DNA from 3 places in the Pigmentiphaga sp. GD03639 genome. Region 2 is predicted to be linked to each of the others. Evidence: predicted binding sites of a transcription regulator. Region 2 holds the regulator's gene; each other region holds the start of a gene.
What was found. Region 2 encodes HrcA, which represses chaperone genes, less so after heat shock. Its sites were predicted from a motif close to TTAGCACTCNNNNNNNNNGAGTGCTAA; they were not measured.

Region 1 (5,899 bases), on a different contig from region 2:
GTGTTCATGGCCTGGCGCCACCGCAAGGCGCTGGCACAGTCCCCCTGGCTGGCCACGGTGATCCTGCCGGCGGTCTGCCTGCAGGGGGCCTTCGGCGCCTGGACCGTCACCCATCAACTGATGCCGGCCGTGGTCACCGCCCACCTGCTGGGCGGGATCAGCCTGCTGGCGCTGCTGACCTGGCTGTCGGCCAGGCAGACCGTGCTGCCGGATATCGTGCCGGAAGCCGGACGTTGGCGGAAATACGTGGCGGTCGGCCTGGTGTTGCTGTATACGCAGCTGGCGCTGGGGGGCTGGGTCAGCACGAATTACGCGGCGCTGGCCTGCATGGATTTCCCGACCTGCCACGGCCAGTGGCTGCCGGACATGGACTTCGGCGGCGGCTATTCGATCGTGCGCGGGCTGGGCGAGCTGCCATCGGGCGAGATCATCTCGCAAAGCGCGCTGACCGCCATCCACTGGACGCATCGCAATTTCGCGTTCGTGGTCCTGATCTACCTGGGCGGATTGGCGCTCAGGTTGCGCCGATACGACGGCCTGCAGGGGCCGTCGCGGGCGCTGCTGGCCATGCTCGTGGTGCAACTGCTGACCGGGCTGACCAGCATTTTCCTGCAATGGCCTATAGTGATCGCCGTGCTGCATAACGGCGGGGCCGCCGTCCTGACCATCCTGTGCGTGACGCTGCTGGTCAGGCTGGGACGGGCCCGCCACGCGCCGGATGGCGGCGCGAGGGCCTACTGAAGTTCGGGAATCCTCATGGAAAGCATTACTGTGTCTACCGTCAGTCTGCGTCTTCGGCAATATTGGGTGCTGACCAAGCCTCGCGTCAGCCAGCTTGCCGTTTTCTGCGCGGTCATCGGCATGTTCCTCGCCACCCCCGCCGTGCCGCCGTGGCAGACCGTGATCGCGGCGACGATAGGCATCTGGCTGCTGGCGGCGGCCGCCTTCGCCATCAACTGCCTGATCGAGGAGCAGGTCGACGCGCGCATGGCCCGCACCGCGCACCGGCCCACCGCGCGGGGCGACATCGGCGCGCTGCAGATTATCGCCATGTCGGGCGTGGTCGGCGGCCTGGGCATGACCGTGCTCTACACCCTGGTCAATCCGCTGACCATGTGGCTGACCTTCGCGACCTTCGTCGGCTACGCCATCATCTATACCGTCATCCTGAAGCCCCGCACGCCGCAGAACATCGTGATCGGCGGCCTTTCCGGCGCCATGCCGCCGGCGCTGGGCTGGGCCGCCGTGGCCGACAGCGTCCCGGCCGAGGCGTGGCTGCTGGTACTGATCATCTTCATCTGGACGCCGCCGCATTTCTGGGCCCTGGCGCTGTACCGCACCAAGGACTACGAGAACGCCGGCCTGCCCATGCTGCCCGTCACGCACGGCCAGAAGCTCACGCGGCTGCACATCCTGCTGTATTCCGTGGCGCTGTTCGCCACCACGCTGCTGCCCTACGTGATCCGCATGAGCGGCCTGGTCTACCTGGCCAGCGCCGTGGCCCTGGGGCTGGTGTTCGTGGGCTATGCCTGGAAGCTCTACCGCAGCTACAGCGACGAGCTGGCGCGGCGCCTGTTTCGCTATTCGATCCTGTATCTGTCGCTGCTGTTCGCGGCCCTGCTGGTCGATCACTGGTTGTGAGGGACGTCCGCCCGTGTCCGGGCGGATTCTCCCTCCGTTTGTCGTCATTGAGGGTTAGTCATGGCCGAGTTTGCTGTTTCCCGCCGTTTCGTCCTGCGCGCCGGCGCTGCCGCCGTGGCGGCGGCGATGTTGGCGGCTTGCCAGAAGAAGCCTTCGTTCAACAGCACCGACGTGAGCGGATCGGATCTGGGAACGGATCTGTCCCTGACGGATTTCAACGGACAGCCGCGCACGCTGCAGGACTTCAAGGGCAAGGTCCTGGTGGTGTTCTTCGGCTTCGTGCAGTGTCCCGACGTGTGTCCGACCACGCTGGCCGAGTTCGTGCAGGTCAAGAGCAGCCTGGGCAAGGACGGCGACAAGGTCCAGGTCGCCTTCGTGACGGTGGATCCCGAGCGTGACACGCCCGAGATCCTGCGTGCGTACGTGACCCAGTTCGACCCCAGCTTCCTCGGGCTGCGCGGCGACGCCGATGCCACCGCCCGCGTGGCCAAGTCCTTCAAGGTGTTCTACGGCAAGGAGCCCGGTTCCTACACCATGGACCACACCGCCGGCGTCTACATCTACGACCCCGACGGCCACCTGCGCCTCTTCGCCCGCCACAATGCCGGCGTCGACGCCCTGGCCAGCGACATTCGCCAGCTGTTATAGCCCCCCTACGCGCTGACGCGCGCCCCCCAGGGGGCGAAACCGGCGGACTGGCAAAGCCAGATCCGCGGTTTCCTGGGTCTAGGGAAACTATCTTGGACTTAAGCACGGCTGCTACCGCTGGCAGCCAGCGACAGCACCGGTGCCGCACACTCCAAGAAACGGGTACTAGACCCAGGATGCGGTGGATCCGGCTCCGCCGGTCCACCCGCATCGCCCCCTTGAGGGGGCCCGCGTAAGCGGGTAGGGGGTGGGCTCCCCCTAAAAAAACGGGACACCGAAGGTGTCCCGTGGAATATCCGCCTCAAGTGGGGGGGAGGGAGGAGAAAAGCAGAGGCGGATGTATCGGCTGGTACCGGCAGACTGCGCCGGAAGAAACGTCGAGCGGGGGAAGCCCGACATTCCGACACGAGGGCGTTGCACCCAAAGCGTGTCCCACCTGATGGTTAGTCCACGCCCAGGCGGGGAAGTTCACCCGCCACCCGTGTTTCCACGTAAATTTCCGCCATTTCTGTAACTTCGTGTGACGGCTGTCGCGCCCAAATAAAAAGGGCGGATCCGGTGCTCCGGAATCCGCCCTCGGGCTCGTGTCGCCCTGGCCGCTGCCTGCGGGGTCAGGCGTACTCGGCCAGCGCTCCGCGCATCTTGGTCATGGCGCGGGCCTCGATCTGCCGGATGCGCTCGGCGGACACACCGAATTCGTCCGCGAGTTCCTGCAGGGTGGCGCCACCTTCGTCTTTCAGCCAGCGCGCCTCGATGATGCGGCGCGACCGCTCGTCCAGGCTATCCAGCGCTTGCAGCAGTCCGCTGCCGTGCAGTTCGTCGCGGCGGCGTTCCTCGAGGATGGCGCTGGGCTCGTGCTGGCCTTCGTCCGACAGGTAGGCGATAGGGGCGAAATCGTTTTCGCCGTCATCGGTGCCACGGCCTTCCAGGGCCATGTCCTGCCCGTACAGGCGCACTTCCATCTCGGTCACGTCCTGCGGCCGCACGTTCAGGCTGGCGGCGATTTCCTCGACCTGCTCCGGCGTCAGCGCATGCGAGTCCGGTTTCAGGCTGCGCAGGTTGAAGAACAGCTTGCGCTGGGCCTTGGTGGTCGCCACCTTGACCAGGCGCCAGTTCTTCAGGATGTACTCGTGGATCTCGGCCTTGACCCAATGGATGGCGAAGGAGACCAGCCGTACGCCGCGGTTGGGGTCGAAGCGCTTGACGGCCTTCATCAGGCCGACGTTGCCTTCCTGGATCAGGTCGGCGTGCGGCAATCCGTAGCCCAGGTATTGGCGGGCGATGGCCACCACCAGGCGCAGGTGCGACAGCACCAGTTCGCGGGCGGCGTTGAGGTCCTGCTTTTCCTGGTAGCGCAGGGCCAGGTCGTGTTCCTGCTCGGCCGTCAGCACCGGCAGGCGGTTGACGGCGCCGATATAGGCTTCGATCGTGCCAAGGGCGCCCGGGTTGGCGATGGCCAGGGCCAGCGCGCCCGGACCGCTTGTGGCGGGTGCGAGGACGTTGGACTGATTCGACGAACGTTTCATAAACGGCTTACCTCCATGTCTGAAGGTTAGCACTCTCGAACAAAGAGTGCTAATGGGTGTTTTTGATGGGTGCGATAAAGCGATTCGATCGCTGTGCAATGCAGCACGGCGAGCGGACCCGGTCGGGACGGCGCCGGAGGGGAGCCGATGGGGACCGGGCTTGGGCGGGCGATCAGGGTTTCATACTGCATAGACCATGAAATCGGCGTATCGTTCGCGGAAACCTGCATTTTCCGACCTTCTATATTGATGCGTCCCCAATAAACATGGCCCGCCTTCCCCGCCTGTACGCTCCGGATCTTCCCCATCTCGCCCAGGCCCGTTTCACGGTTCCCCTGTCGGCGGGGGGCGACGGCGGCGCCATGCTGGACCAGGTGGCCGCCTGGCTGGAGGCCGACGCCCGGCAGCACGGCGTGGCCGTTCATGGGTGGGCGCTTACTTTCGATCAACTGTTGCTGATGGCCACGCCCTCGGGCCCAGGCGGGATTTCGGCCGTGATCCAGTCCCTGGGACGCCGCCTGGCCGCCCGATTACATATAGGCAGGGTCTTTGCCGGCCGGTTCCGCTCCACGCTGGTCGAGCCGGGCGCCTGGGTGCTGCCCTGCCTGATCTGGCTCGAGACGGTCCCGCTGCGCCAGGGGCTGGCCGGCGATGCGGAACTGTGGCGCTGGTCCTCGGCCCCGGCGCACGTGGGGGCCGCGGCGGCGGGGCTGCTGCACGACCATGCCGACTATTGGGCCTGCGGCAATACGCCGTTCGACCGGCAGGCCAACTACCGCGCCAGAATGGCCGAGGGCGTGGCGCCCTCGGCGGCGCAGCGCATCGAACAGGCGCTATACGGCCAATGGGCCTTGGGTGGGCCGGCCTTCGTGCAGTCGCTCGAGGGCACCAGCAGCCGGCGCGCCGCGGCCAGCAAGCGGGGGAGGCCCCGGAAACAGCCGCGAGCAGAGGATGAAAACGCACGGTAATGGTGCGACCCCAATTTAATTTCCTCGATTTGTAGCCTGGATAATAATTGGGGACGTTCCCCTTTTTATTTTTCTTGCAGCCCCTGGTGCGCCGCAGTATCGTCGTTTTCCCCTGGCGCTGCTCCTGTGCGCGCCGGGTTCGGAATTCCCGATGTCCAGTACCCGGATTCGTGCCCGGCACGCGAGTCCTCCAGCGGAGCGCACCATGCCCCTATCCAGCCAGGATCACCTCTCGGCCCCGTTGTCCCGGACGGCCGTCATCGACGCTTCGCGCATCGGCCTGCCCGCGCCGCGCCAGCCGGACGCCCAGGGCCTGTACGACCCGTCCAACGAACACGACGCCTGTGGCGTGGGTTTCGTGGCCCACATCAAGGGCCAGAAAAGCCATTCCATCATCCAGCAGGGCCTGAAGATCCTCGAGAACATCGACCACCGCGGCGCGGTGGGCGCCGATCCCCTCATGGGCGATGGCGCCGGCATCCTGATCCAGATCCCCGATGCGCTGTACCGCGAGGAAATGGCCGCCCAGGGCGTGGTCCTGCCCGCTCCCGGGGAATACGGGGTGGCGATGGTGTTCCTGCCCCAGGAAATAGGGTCGCGGCTGGCCTGTGAGGCCGAGCTCGAGCGCGCCGTGCGCGCCGAGGGCCAGGTGGTGCTGGGCTGGCGCGACGTGCCCATCGACAAGGACATGCCGATGTCGCCCAACGTGAAGAGCATGGAACCGGTCATCCGGCAGCTCTTCATCGGCCGGGGCGGCGACGTCATGGTGCCCGACGCGCTCGAGCGCAAGCTGTATGTCATCCGCAAGATGGCCTCGCACGCCATCCAGAAGATGCACCTGAAGCACGGCAAGGAATACTTCGTGCCGTCCATCTCCAGCCGCACCGTGGTCTACAAGGGCCTGCTGCTGGCCGACCAGGTGGGCCGCTACTACCGCGACCTGGCCGACGCGCGCGCCGTCACGGCGCTGGCCCTGGTGCACCAGCGTTTCTCCACCAACACCTTCCCCGCCTGGCCGCTGGCCCACCCCTATCGCCTGATCGCCCACAACGGCGAGATCAACACGGTCAAGGGCAACTTCAACTGGCTGCGCGCCCGCGAAGGCGTGATGCAGTC
Region 2 (5,899 bases):
TTCGCCTCGGCGTCGCGCACCATGCGTTCGACTTCATCCTCGGTCAGGCCGGAGTTGGCCTTGATCGTGATCTTGTTTTCCTTGCCGGTGCCCTTGTCCTTGGCCGACACGTGCAGGATGCCGTTGGCGTCGATGTCGAAGGTGACCTCGATCTGCGGCGTGCCGCGCGGCGAGGGCGGGATGCCTTCGAGGTTGAATTCGCCCAGCGCCTTGTTGCCGGCGGCGATTTCGCGCTCGCCCTGGAACACCTTGATGGTCACGGCCGGCTGGTTGTCGTCGGCGGTAGAGAACACCTGCGAGAACTTGGTCGGAATCGTGGTGTTCTTCTTGATCATCTTGGTCATGACGCCACCCAGGGTCTCGATACCCAGGGACAGGGGCGTCACGTCCAGCAGCAGCACGTCCTTGCGGTCGCCCGACAGCACGGAGCCCTGGATCGCGGCGCCGGCGGCGACGGCCTCGTCGGGGTTCACGTCCTTGCGCGGATCCTTGCCGAAGAACTCCTTGACCTTCTCCTGCACCTTGGGCATGCGCGTCATGCCGCCGACCAGGATCACGTCGTCGATGTCCGAGACCTTGACGCCGGCATCCTTGATGGCGATGCGGCAGGGCTCGATCGTGCGGTTGATCAGGTCCTCGACCAGCGCTTCCAGCTTGGCGCGGGTGACCTTCAGGTTCAGGTGCTTGGGACCGGAGGCGTCGGCCGTGATGTACGGCAGGTTGATCTCGGTCTGCGTGGCCGACGACAGTTCGATCTTGGCCTTTTCAGCGGCTTCCTTCAGGCGCTGCAGGGCCAGGACGTCCTTGGACAGGTCCACGCCCTGTTCCTTCTTGAACTCGGCGATGATGTAGTTGATCAGCACCTGGTCGAAGTCCTCGCCGCCCAGGAAGGTGTCGCCGTTGGTGGACAGCACCTCGAACTGCTTCTCGCCGTCGACGTCGGCGATCTCGATGATGGACACGTCGAACGTGCCGCCGCCCAGGTCATAGACGGCGATCTTGCGGTCGCCCTTTTCCGACTTGTCCAGGCCGAACGCCAGCGCGGCCGCGGTGGGCTCGTTGATGATGCGCTTGACGTCCAGGCCGGCGATGCGGCCGGCGTCCTTGGTCGCCTGGCGCTGGCTGTCGTTGAAGTAGGCCGGCACCGTGATCACGGCCTCGGTCACTTCCTCGCCCAGGTAGTCCTCGGCGGTCTTCTTCATCTTGCGCAGCACTTCGGCCGACACCTGCGGCGGGGCCAGCTTCTTGTCGCGCACCTGCACCCAGGCGTCGCCGTTGTCGGCCTTGACGATGGCGTAGGGCATCAGGTCGATGTCCTTCTGCACCGCCTGTTCGTCGAACTTGCGGCCGATCAGGCGCTTGACGGCGTACAGGGTGTTCTTGGGGTTGGTAACCGCCTGGCGCTTGGCCGGCGCGCCGACCAGGATCTCGCCGTCTTCCATGTAGGCGACGATCGAGGGGGTGGTGCGGGCGCCTTCGGCGTTTTCGATGATCTTGACCTGCTGGCCTTCCATCACTGCGACGCAGCTATTGGTGGTGCCCAGGTCGATGCCTATGATTTTGCCCATAATCCTTGTTCCTGAAAGAAATCAGAAAATTTCGCTTGATCAATAAATAGGTGGGAATTTCGTTATTTCAATGCCTGCGATAGCTTCTTTCGATCGCGGCGGGCCTTATTTGGCGGCCGCGACCGTCACCAGTGCCGGACGCAGTACTCGATCGACGATCATGTAGCCCTTCTGCAGGGTCTGCAGGACCGTGTTGGCCGGCTCGTCCGACGGAACCGACGCGATGGCCTGATGGTGGTGCGGATTGAATTTGTCCCCGGGCACCGGGGCGATCTCGACCAGTTTGTTGCGCTCGAAGGCGCCGATCAGCTGCTTGAGGGTCACATCCACGCCCTCGCGCAGGGTGTCGATGGACTGGTTTTCCTGGGCCAGGGCAGCCTCCAGGCTGTCCTTGACCGGCAACAGGTTTTCCGCGAATGCCTCGATGCCGAACTTCTGGGCCTTGGAGACTTCCTCCTGGGCGCGACGACGGATATTGTCTGCCTCGGCACGGGCGCGCAGCATGGCATCGTAGTTGTCCTTGGCCTCGGCCTGGGCCGCGGCCAGCTGGGCCTGCAGCGCGACGATGGGATCCTCGCCGCCCTCGGTTTCGGGCGTTTCCGCCGCCGGAGCGGGGTTCACGTTTTCGGGATCCAGATTGGGTTGGTCGCCAGGCTTGTGCTCAGCCGACATTGGTGCCTCCATGAAAAACCAGAAAAATCAGTGACTTGCTTGAACTCTATGCGCGAGATGGGGGTGAAATCTGCGCTTTCAAGTATATCCCCCCCCTACGCGCTGACGCGCGCCCCCCAGGGGGCGATGCGGGTGGACCGGCGGAGCCGGATCCACCGCATCCTCGGTCTAGTGCCCGCTTCTTGGGTTGTGGCACCCGTGCTTCGCTGGCTGCCAGCGGTAGCAACGGTGCTTGAATCCAAGAAACGGGTACTAGACCCAGGAAACCGCGGATCCGGCTTTGCCGGTCCGCCGGTTTCGCCCCCTGGGGGGCGCGCGTCAGCGCGTAGGGGGGGTCCTCAATTGGGGGTTCTAAACCTTTCGATCTTGCGGCGGTCTTGCTTGGTGGGGCGGCCTTTCAGGGTCGCGGCGGGGTCGGCGTTCTGGCGGCGCAGTTCGATGGCTTCCAGGCGGCGTTTCATGCCTTGCTGGGTCTCGTCGTACAGGGTGCGCGCGAAGACCGCCGGGCCGCGCTGGGTGGACAGGGCTCGGACCAGGACCTCCCAATCCTGGTCTCCGGCGCGGATTTGCAGGATGTCGCCGGGACGCACGGCGCGCGAGGGCTTGACCCGTTCGCCGGACACCTTCACCTGCCCTGCCTCGACCGCTTCCTGGGCCAGCGTTCGGGTCTTGTAGAACCGTGCCGCCCACAGCCATTTGTCGATACGTAGTTCTTCCATCACATTACCGGTCCGTCGCCGGCGTCTTGTCGTTCTTGCGCTGCAGCAAGACGGCTGCATGCGCCGCGTCGGCGGGCTGGCGGGCCTCGGAGCGGGTGGTCCAGCCTTGCATGTGGCGCCCGGCCAGGTCTGCCAAGGCCCCTATCCACGCCGGCGAGTCGTTCAACGCGTCGATGTAGCGTAGTTGCCGGCCCCCCGCCAGCAGGAAGGCTTCCTTGCCCTGCATCGCGATCTCTTCCAGGGTTTCGATGCAATCGGCGACGAAGCCCGGGCAGAACACGTCCACGTCAGACACGCCGCTTTTCGCCAGTTCCTTCAGCCGGGGTTCAGTATATGGCTGGAGCCACTCGGCGGCGCCGAAACGGCTCTGGAACGTAATCTCGACCTGTTCGGCATACAGGCCCAGCCGCTCGGCCAGCAGCCGGCCGGTCTCCAGGCATTGCTCGTGATAGGGGTCTCCCAGCGCGATGGAACGCTTGGGCAGGCCGTGGAAACTCAGCACCAGTTTCTGGCCTCGCCCGTTGCTGCGCCAGAAATCCAGGATGCGGATGGCCATCGCCTCGATATAGCCCGGATCGGCGTGGAAATCGCGCACGAACCGGACCTCGGGCACGTTGCGCAGCCGGGCCAGGCACGCGCCCACGGCGTCGGACACCGCGGCCGTGGTGCTGGCCGCGTACTGCGGATACAGCGGCAGGACCAGGATGCGCTCGCAGCCGGTCTCGCGCAGCGAGGCGATGGCCGCCTCGAGCGACGGATTGCCGTAGCGCATGGCCAGCGCCACCTCCACGACCAGCCCCCGGTCGGACAGCGCGCGCGACAGCGCCTCGGCCTGGCGGCGGCTCCAGGCCAGGAGCGGGGAACCCTCGGGCGTCCACACCGAGGCGTAGCGCGCCGCCGCGTCGCGCGGCCGCAGGGTCAGGACCAGGCCGTACAGGATGGGCAGCCAGACCAGGCGCGGAATCTCGACTACCCGGGGATCGGACAGGAACTCGGCCAGGTAGCGGCGGACCGCGGAGGCAGTAGGCGCGTCGGGCGTGCCCAGGTTGACCAGCAGCAGGCCGGTGCGGGTGGGATGGAGGGAAGACGGCGGCGGCTCGGGAAGGAAACGCATGCGTGGCGTGTGCGGGTCTCAGGAATGGCGGGAGGAGCGGCGCGGGGCGGAGATGCCCCCGGCCGTTGCCGGCGGACGCCGGCTCAATGATGGCTCAACGCGTTGGACAGCAGCCGCGCGGTGATGTCGACGATGGGAATCACCCGTTCGTACGACATCCGGGTGGGGCCGATCACGCCCAGGGTCCCCACGACCTTGCCGTCCACCCCGTAGGGCGCCGTGATGACGCTGACCTCTTCCATCGGCACGAGCTGCGAGTCGCCGCCGATGTAGATCTGGACGCCCTGCGCCCGGCTCGAGACGTCCAGCAGCTGCATCAGGTCGGTCTTTTTCTCGAACAGCTCGAACATCCTCCGCAGCTTGTCCATGTCGGCGGTGATGTCGGACACGCCCAACAGGTTCAATTCACCCGAGATGACGACGCTGTCGTCCTCGGTGGCCGCCTCGGCGCTGGCATCCACCGCCAGTTCCATCAGCCGGGAGATGTCCTCGCGCAACTGGCTCAGTTCCCGCTGGAGGATCTGGCGCACGTCCTCGAACGACTTGCCGCTGAAATGCTGGTTGAAGAAATTGGCCGCCTCGGTCAGCTCGGTCGAGGAATAATCCCGCTGGACCATCAGCATGCGGTTCTGCACGTCGCCCTCGGGCGTCACGATGATCAGGAGCACCCTGGTGTCGGACAGCCGGATGAACTCGATCTGGCGGAACATCTGGCTGCGCTTGGGCGACATCACCACGCCGGCGAACTGGGTCAGCTTGGACAGCAGCGAAGCCGCGGCCGCGATGACGCGCTGCGGTTCGGCCGAAGGCAGCAGGGTCTGGATGTGGGTGGCCTCGGAGACTTCGTAGGGCTGCACCGTCAACAGCGAGTCGACGAACATCCGGTAGCCCCGGGGAGTGGGGACGCGCCCGGCGGAAGTATGGGGGCTGTGGATCAGGCCATGGTCCTCGAGGTCGGCCATGACGTTGCGGATCGTGGCCGGCGACAGGTCGAAGACCTTGGAGAGCGTGCGCGAACCGACAGGCTGTCCGTCGGTGATGTAACGCTCGATGAGAGCTTTCAACAATGTACGTGCGCGATCGTCCATAAAGGGATTGTACCCCCCCTACGCGCTTACGCGCGCCCCCCCCCCGGGGGGGGCGGCACTGGCGGACCGGCGGAGCCGGATCCGCAGTGCCCTGGCAACTGCCAGGCTGATGGGGGCCGGGGTTCTTTAGAGGAACGGCGTTCAAGGTGGGTGAACGGATTGAGTATTGGGAATGGCAAAAAGGACCACATGGGGCCCCGTTGGGGGGTCTCCCCTCATATAATGCCTGCATGCATTTTCCCATCGTCGCCCTCGTCGGCAAATACCACGATACCGGCATCGCCGCGCCGTTGCGCGCGGTCGCGCAGATGCTGCGCGATGCCGGACGCGAGGTCGTGTTCGAGAAGGACACCGCCACCAATATCGGCGTCCTGGACTACCCCTCCGCCACCGTCGAGGAGATCGGGCAGCGCGCGTCGCTGGCCATCGTCATGGGGGGCGACGGCACGATGCTGGGGGTGGCGCGGCAGCTGGCGCCCTGGGACGTGCCGGTGGTGGGAATCAACCACGGCCGGCTGGGATTCATCACCGACGTCCCCATCGAGGATGCCGGCACCGCCATCGCCGGCATCCTCGACGGCCAGTTCGAGTCGGAAACCCGCACCCTGCTGGCCTGCAGCGTCATCCGGGGCGAAACCACGCTGGTCTCGGCGCTGGCCTTGAACGACGTGGTGCTGAGCCGGGCCGGCCTGGGCGGCATGCTGGAAGTCACGGTGCAGGTGGATGGCCTGTACATGT
Region 3 (5,899 bases), on a different contig from region 2:
TGATCCAGCTTGCCCTGCTTCTGTTCGGCGCCGGCTTCGTCCGCAGGAACATCCACCTGCTGCTACTGATCGGCTTCGCCTGGGCCGCCCTGGGCGTGGTCATCACCCTGGACGGCGTGGACGGCGCGCGCTACTTCCCGCTGACGCTCTTCGGCGCGCTGCTGCTGGTGGAAAGCCTGGTCACGCTGACGGTCGCCGGCAGCGGCATGGGCGCCCAGAAGGCCGTGCTGGCCTTCAAGGGCGGCATCTTCCTGCTGGTCGCGCTGCTGATCCTGGCCGGCGGCTCCATCAGCAACCTGCTGCTGGCCATCATCCTGGGCCTGGCCTACTTCGTGCTGGGCGTGTTCCAGATCGCCTCGGCCTGGGTGCTGCGCTACGACCGCTGGCGCCTGTCCGTGCTGGGCGGCTGCGCCCAGGTCCTGTTCGGCCTGTTCCTGTTCCAGCCCTATCCCACCCACTACGCCGGCACGGTCTCCTACTTCATCGGCGTCACCATGCTGGTCGCCGGCATCAACACCATGCGGGTGGCCGCCCGCGCCCGCAAGCTGAGCGAGCAGTCATCCATGTTCGACCTGCTGGCGCCGGCCGACCTGCGCGGGGCCGGCGCCAGCCCGCCGCCTGCCCGGCAGCCGGCGCCGGCGGGCCCCTTGACCGTCCACGTCTGGACCCCCGAAGGCTCGGCCAAGGACAAGACCGTGTCGCGGCCGGTATTCAACCGCTACATCGCCGCCGTCGACGTGCAGGGCGTGATATCGACCGGACATGCCGCCATGGAAGTGCCGCCGTCGACCTACATCAGCCTGTATCCCGCGGTCGACATCGACCGCTCGCCCTCCGAGTTCTTCAACGTATTGAAGGCGGTCAAGGAAAACGACGTGCCGGGCAAGTTCCAGCCCGACTACGCGACCGAGTCCAAGGCCTGGTGTCCGTCGAACTGGCAGGTCAGGTTCGAGCGGTACGACTACGGGAAACTCCAGGCCTTCTGGCAGCGCTACCGCGACCAGGAAATCTATAACCTCACGCGGCGCAACTGCTCCAGTTCGGTCTCGTACGCGCTGGAGTCCGCCCTGGACGGCGTGCTGGACGACCGCAGCCGCAGCGTGCGGCAGGTGCTGCGCACCCTGCTGATGCCCGAATTGTGGATTGCCGCGCAGGTGCGCCAGCGCGCCCAGGTCATGGCCTGGACCCCCGGCCTGACGCTGGACTACAGCCGCGCGCTGCGCGCGGTCGTCCATCCCGTCCAGCAATCCTGGTTCTCGCGCTTCCTGGCGGCCGCCACGCGCATGACCTCGCGCAGCGGCGCCTGAGCCGTGCCTGGGGGGCGGCCCATCGGACCGCGCTGTCTATATGACAAGAAGGACCGGGCTAGGGCTGTCCCGTATACCCTGCCCCTTGAAAGCCCCCTGTCCCATCCCTATAATTAGCACTCGATTGCATAGAGTGCTAACAACGCTGCCTGGGCAGCGTCCCGGCCTCCGGCAACAGGCTCAAGCGCCGCGTTTCGACGCGGCACCGGCCGAATAACGGCTTTCCAGCCTCTTTTTCTGACAAATAGACGTCAACTTCGAACATCAGGAGTTTGTATGGCCCTCCGTCCCCTGCACGATCGCGTGATCGTCAAGCGCCTGGACAACGAGCGTAAAACCGCGTCCGGCATCGTCATTCCCGACAGCGCTGCCGAAAAGCCCGACCAGGGTGAAGTGCTGGCCGTCGGCCCGGGCAAGAAGACCGAGGACGGCAAGGTGCTGCCGGTCGACGTCAAGGTCGGCGACAAGGTCCTGTTCGGCAAGTACGCCGGCCAGGCCGTGAAGGTCGACGGCGACGAACTGCTCGTCATCCGCGAAGAAGAAATCCTGGCGGTGATCCAGTAAGCCCTCGCGGCCCGCTGTCCGATCCCCCGGCATTCAACACCATCATCCAAGGAATTTCGTAAATGGCTGCCAAACAAGTCCAGTTCGGTGATGACGCCCGCGCCCGCGTCGTCCGTGGCGTGAACGTCCTCGCCAACGCCGTCAAGGTCACCCTCGGTCCCAAGGGCCGCAACGTGGTCCTGGAGCGCTCCTTCGGCGCCCCCACCGTCACCAAGGACGGCGTGTCCGTCGCCAAGGAAATCGAACTGAAGGACAAGTTCGAGAATCTGGGCGCCCAGCTCGTCAAGGAAGTGGCTTCCAAGACCAGCGACAACGCCGGTGACGGCACCACCACCGCCACCGTGCTGGCCCAGGCCATCGTGCACGAAGGCCAGAAGTACGTGACCGCCGGCCTGAACCCGATGGACCTGAAGCGCGGCATCGACAAGGCCGTCGCCGCCGCCATCGAAGAGCTGAAGAAGATCAGCAAGCCCTGCTCGTCGAGCAAGGAAATCGCCCAGGTCGGCTCGATCTCGGCCAACAGCGATTCGTCGATCGGCCAGATCATCGCCGACGCGATGGAAAAAGTGGGCAAGGAAGGCGTCATCACCGTCGAAGACGGCAAGTCGCTGGAAAACGAACTGGACGTCGTCGAAGGCATGCAGTTCGACCGCGGCTACCTGTCGCCCTACTTCATCAACAACCCCGACAAGCAAGTCGCGGCCCTGGACGATCCCTTCGTCCTGATCCACGACAAGAAGATCAGCAACATCCGCGAACTGCTGCCCGTGCTGGAGCAAGTCGCCAAGGCCAGCCGCCCGCTGCTGATCATCGCTGAAGACGTCGACGGCGAAGCCCTGGCCACCCTGGTGGTCAACAACATCCGTGGCATCCTGAAGACCACCGCCGTCAAGGCTCCGGGCTTCGGCGACCGCCGCAAGGCCATGCTGGAAGACATCGCCATCCTGACCGGCGGCACCGTGATCTCGGAAGAGACCGGCCTGTCGCTGGAAAAGGCCACCCTGCAAGAGCTGGGCCAGGCCAAGCGCATCGAAGTGGCCAAGGAAAACACCACGATCATCGACGGCGCCGGCGACAGCAAGGCCATCGAGGCCCGCGTCAAGCAGATCCGCACCCAGATCGAAGAAGCGACCTCGGACTACGACCGTGAGAAGCTGCAAGAGCGCGTGGCCAAGCTGGCCGGCGGTGTTGCCGTGATCAAGGTCGGCGCTGCCACCGAAGTCGAAATGAAGGAAAAGAAGGCTCGCGTCGAAGACGCCCTGCACGCCACGCGTGCCGCGGTGGAAGAAGGCGTGGTGCCCGGCGGCGGCGTGGCCCTGCTGCGCGCCAAGCAAGCCATCAAGGACACCAAGGGTGCCAACGCCGACCAGGACGCCGGCATCAAGATCGTCCTGCGCGCCATTGAAGAGCCGCTGCGCACCATCGTCGCCAACGCCGGCGACGAGCCCAGCGTCATCGTCAACAACGTGCTGAACGGCAAGGGCAACTACGGCTACAACGCCGCCACCGGCGAATACGGCGACATGGTCGAAGCCGGCGTGCTGGACCCCACCAAGGTCACCCGCACCGCCCTGCAGAACGCCGCCTCGGTCGCTTCGCTGCTGCTGACGACGGAAGCCACCGTGGTCGAGCTGGTCGAAGACAAGCCCGCTGCTCCCGCCCCCGGCGGCATGGGTGGCATGGGCGGCATGGGTGGCATGGACTTCTAAGAAGCCCCGCCGCCGGTCCCGGGCCCGCCCGGGACGCTGCTTCGAAACCCGCGAGCGTTTGTGCTCGCGGGTTTTTTCGTTTCGGCGGGTAATACCGCATTTGGAGGATGACTCGCCGAATAGCGGTTCATACCATGGGCGTGCATACACACTTGGCAAGGACCGCTCCGCCATGGACTCGGACAACAGGATCTTCCATCGCCGCCTGGCCCGGCTCGCCCTGCTCGGGGCGGCCACGCTATTTTGCGGCGCCGCGTCCGGCGCGACGTATTGCTCGTTCGTCAATCGCGACGACGGGGGCAACCGCAAGTTCACGGTGCGCATCGACACGGCCCGGTTCAAGGGCGAACCGGTGGCCGTCAACGATTGCACCCCAAGCACGATCATCGAGCTGATCACCCACCGGAACTACCAGATCCCGGAGCCGCTCTGGCTATCCTCGGGCTTCGACGAGGACCGGAATCGACTCAGCTACAAGCTGGTCATGAAACAGAGCGGGGGCTATTCCGGCCTCGCCCAGGCCATCATCGTCGAAGCGACCGACAGCAGCGAAGTCGGCGACGTGTATCCGATCCACCTGGAGCCCGTCGACTCCATCAACGTCATCTTCGTTTCAGGATCCAACAACGAGGCGCGCGAGAAGATCCCGAAACGGAAATATACCCTCGAGGGCAAGTTCAACTCGAAGTGATTCCCATCCCTGGGACGATGCCGAAACCCCGCAAGCGCCTGGCTAGCGGGTTTTTTATTGCCTGCGCCAAGCAGCCCCTTGACCGAGTTGCGCTTCGCAACTACATTGGTTGCGATGCGCAACCTCGAACCAGGTACCCGTGGATCCCATGCCGGCTTTGTCCCACGCCCCCGACTCGCTCGTCCAGGAACTTCGCGGACTCTCCCGCAAACTGGTCCGCGAGTTCGGCTTCATGCGGGCGACGCTGGCGGATACGGATCTTGCGCCGTCGGCGGTCCATGCCATTCTGGAGATCGGGGCGGCGCCCGGCATCAATGCGAAGGACCTCGGCCGTCTCCTGAAGCTGGACAAGTCGAACACGAGCCGGCAGCTTGCCAGGCTGCAAGCCGACGGCCTGCTCAAGCGGCAGGCTGCGGCGGGTGACGGACGTTCGTTCGCGCTTCACCTGACCCCTGCAGGACACGCCCTGCGGAAAAAGATCGATCGATACGCCACGGCCCAGGTGTCGAACGCGCTGCGGCGTATCGTTCCCGCCGATCAGCGGGCGCTCGTCCACGCGCTGGCCCAGTATGCGCAGGCCCTGGCCGAAGGCGCCGACTCCGCAGCCACGGCCCGCGAGCCCTCCGCCGGCATCCATGAGGGCTACCGCCCTGGCTGCGTCGGCGACATCGCCAGCCTGCACGCCCGCTTCTATTCGGAAAACTGGGGCTTTGGCGCCTTCTTCGAAAAGAAGGTGGCCACGGAACTGGCCACTTTTGCCGAGGCGCTGCCCGCCGACGGCAAGGCCTTGTGGCTCTACGTGGAAAACCGCCGCACCCTGGCCTCCCTGGCCATGGACGGCAATCCGGCGTCGGGCATCGCCCATCTGCGATGGTTCATCGTCGACGATGCGCTGCGCGGCACGGGCGTCGGACGGGAGCTGATGTCGCGCGCGATGCGGTTCGTGGACGACCGTTTCCAGGAGACCTGTCTGTGGACGTTCAAGGGCCTGGACGCGGCGCGCCATTTGTACGAATCGTTCGGCTTTCGCCTGGTCGAGGAATCGGAAGGCGAACAATGGGGGGCGAGAGTCACCGAACAGCGGTTCAGCCGTCGTCGCCCGAATCCCCACCCGGATTGACGGCGCCTGGCCATCCCGCGAATTCGACCGCAAGGAGCGGAGTGCCGGGCCGCGCCCGGGTTCCTACACTGGCCTCGCCTTCAGCGAAGCGAGTGATGCGCCATGAACACCCCCTCTACCCTGTTTTTGCTGAGCCGCATCGAGTCGCCCATGGGCGGCATGCTGCTCGTCACGGACGCGCGGCAGGTCGTGCGCGCGCTGGACTTCGCCGACCACGAGGCGTACCTGCATCGAGGCTTGCGCGAACACTACGGCCGTGTCGAGCTGGCCGAAGCCCCCCCGCCCGCCGGAATCGCGCGGGCCCTGGCCCGGTACTTCGCGGGTACGCTGGACGCGCTCGACGCCCTGCCGACGGAGACGGCCGGCTCGCCGCTGCAACGCCGGGTCTGGGCCGCGCTGCGTGGCATCCCGGCCGGCACCACCACGAGCTATGGCAAGCTGGCCCGCGAACTGGGCTTCGACGATCCGCGCGCGGCCATCGCGATCGGTGCGGCCAACGGCTCCAATC

Region 1: rpoH (RNA polymerase sigma factor RpoH) is a predicted target of HrcA. The motif match lies at 3,842-3,868, and genes of this name have one in related genera.
Region 3: groES (co-chaperone GroES) is a predicted target of HrcA. The motif match lies at 1,421-1,447, and genes of this name have one in related genera.

What each region holds. Positions count from the first base shown of each region.
Region 1 is NZ_JAOCLR010000006.1:171,836-177,734, forward strand. Features, by position in the region: gene N5K27_RS08850 (COX15/CtaA family protein) at 1-741, shown strand, start outside; gene cyoE (heme o synthase) at 757-1,641, shown strand; gene N5K27_RS08860 (SCO family protein) at 1,702-2,289, shown strand; gene rpoH (RNA polymerase sigma factor RpoH) at 2,901-3,815, opposite strand; gene N5K27_RS08870 (hypothetical protein) at 4,082-4,783, shown strand; gene N5K27_RS08875 (glutamate synthase-related protein) at 4,989-5,899, shown strand, end outside.
Region 2 is NZ_JAOCLR010000024.1:74,090-79,988, forward strand. Features, by position in the region: gene dnaK (molecular chaperone DnaK) at 1-1,568, opposite strand, end outside; gene grpE (nucleotide exchange factor GrpE) at 1,674-2,240, opposite strand; gene N5K27_RS21600 (S4 domain-containing protein) at 2,579-2,959, opposite strand; gene hemH (ferrochelatase) at 2,964-4,073, opposite strand; gene hrcA (heat-inducible transcriptional repressor HrcA) at 4,157-5,161, opposite strand; gene N5K27_RS21615 (NAD kinase) at 5,392-5,899, shown strand, end outside.
Region 3 is NZ_JAOCLR010000005.1:52,734-58,632, forward strand. Features, by position in the region: gene N5K27_RS06920 (MFS transporter) at 1-1,307, shown strand, start outside; gene groES (co-chaperone GroES) at 1,584-1,871, shown strand; gene groL (chaperonin GroEL) at 1,934-3,580, shown strand; gene N5K27_RS06935 (hypothetical protein) at 3,753-4,271, shown strand; gene N5K27_RS06940 (bifunctional helix-turn-helix transcriptional regulator/GNAT family N-acetyltransferase) at 4,420-5,391, shown strand; gene N5K27_RS06945 (methylated-DNA--[protein]-cysteine S-methyltransferase) at 5,494-5,899, shown strand, end outside.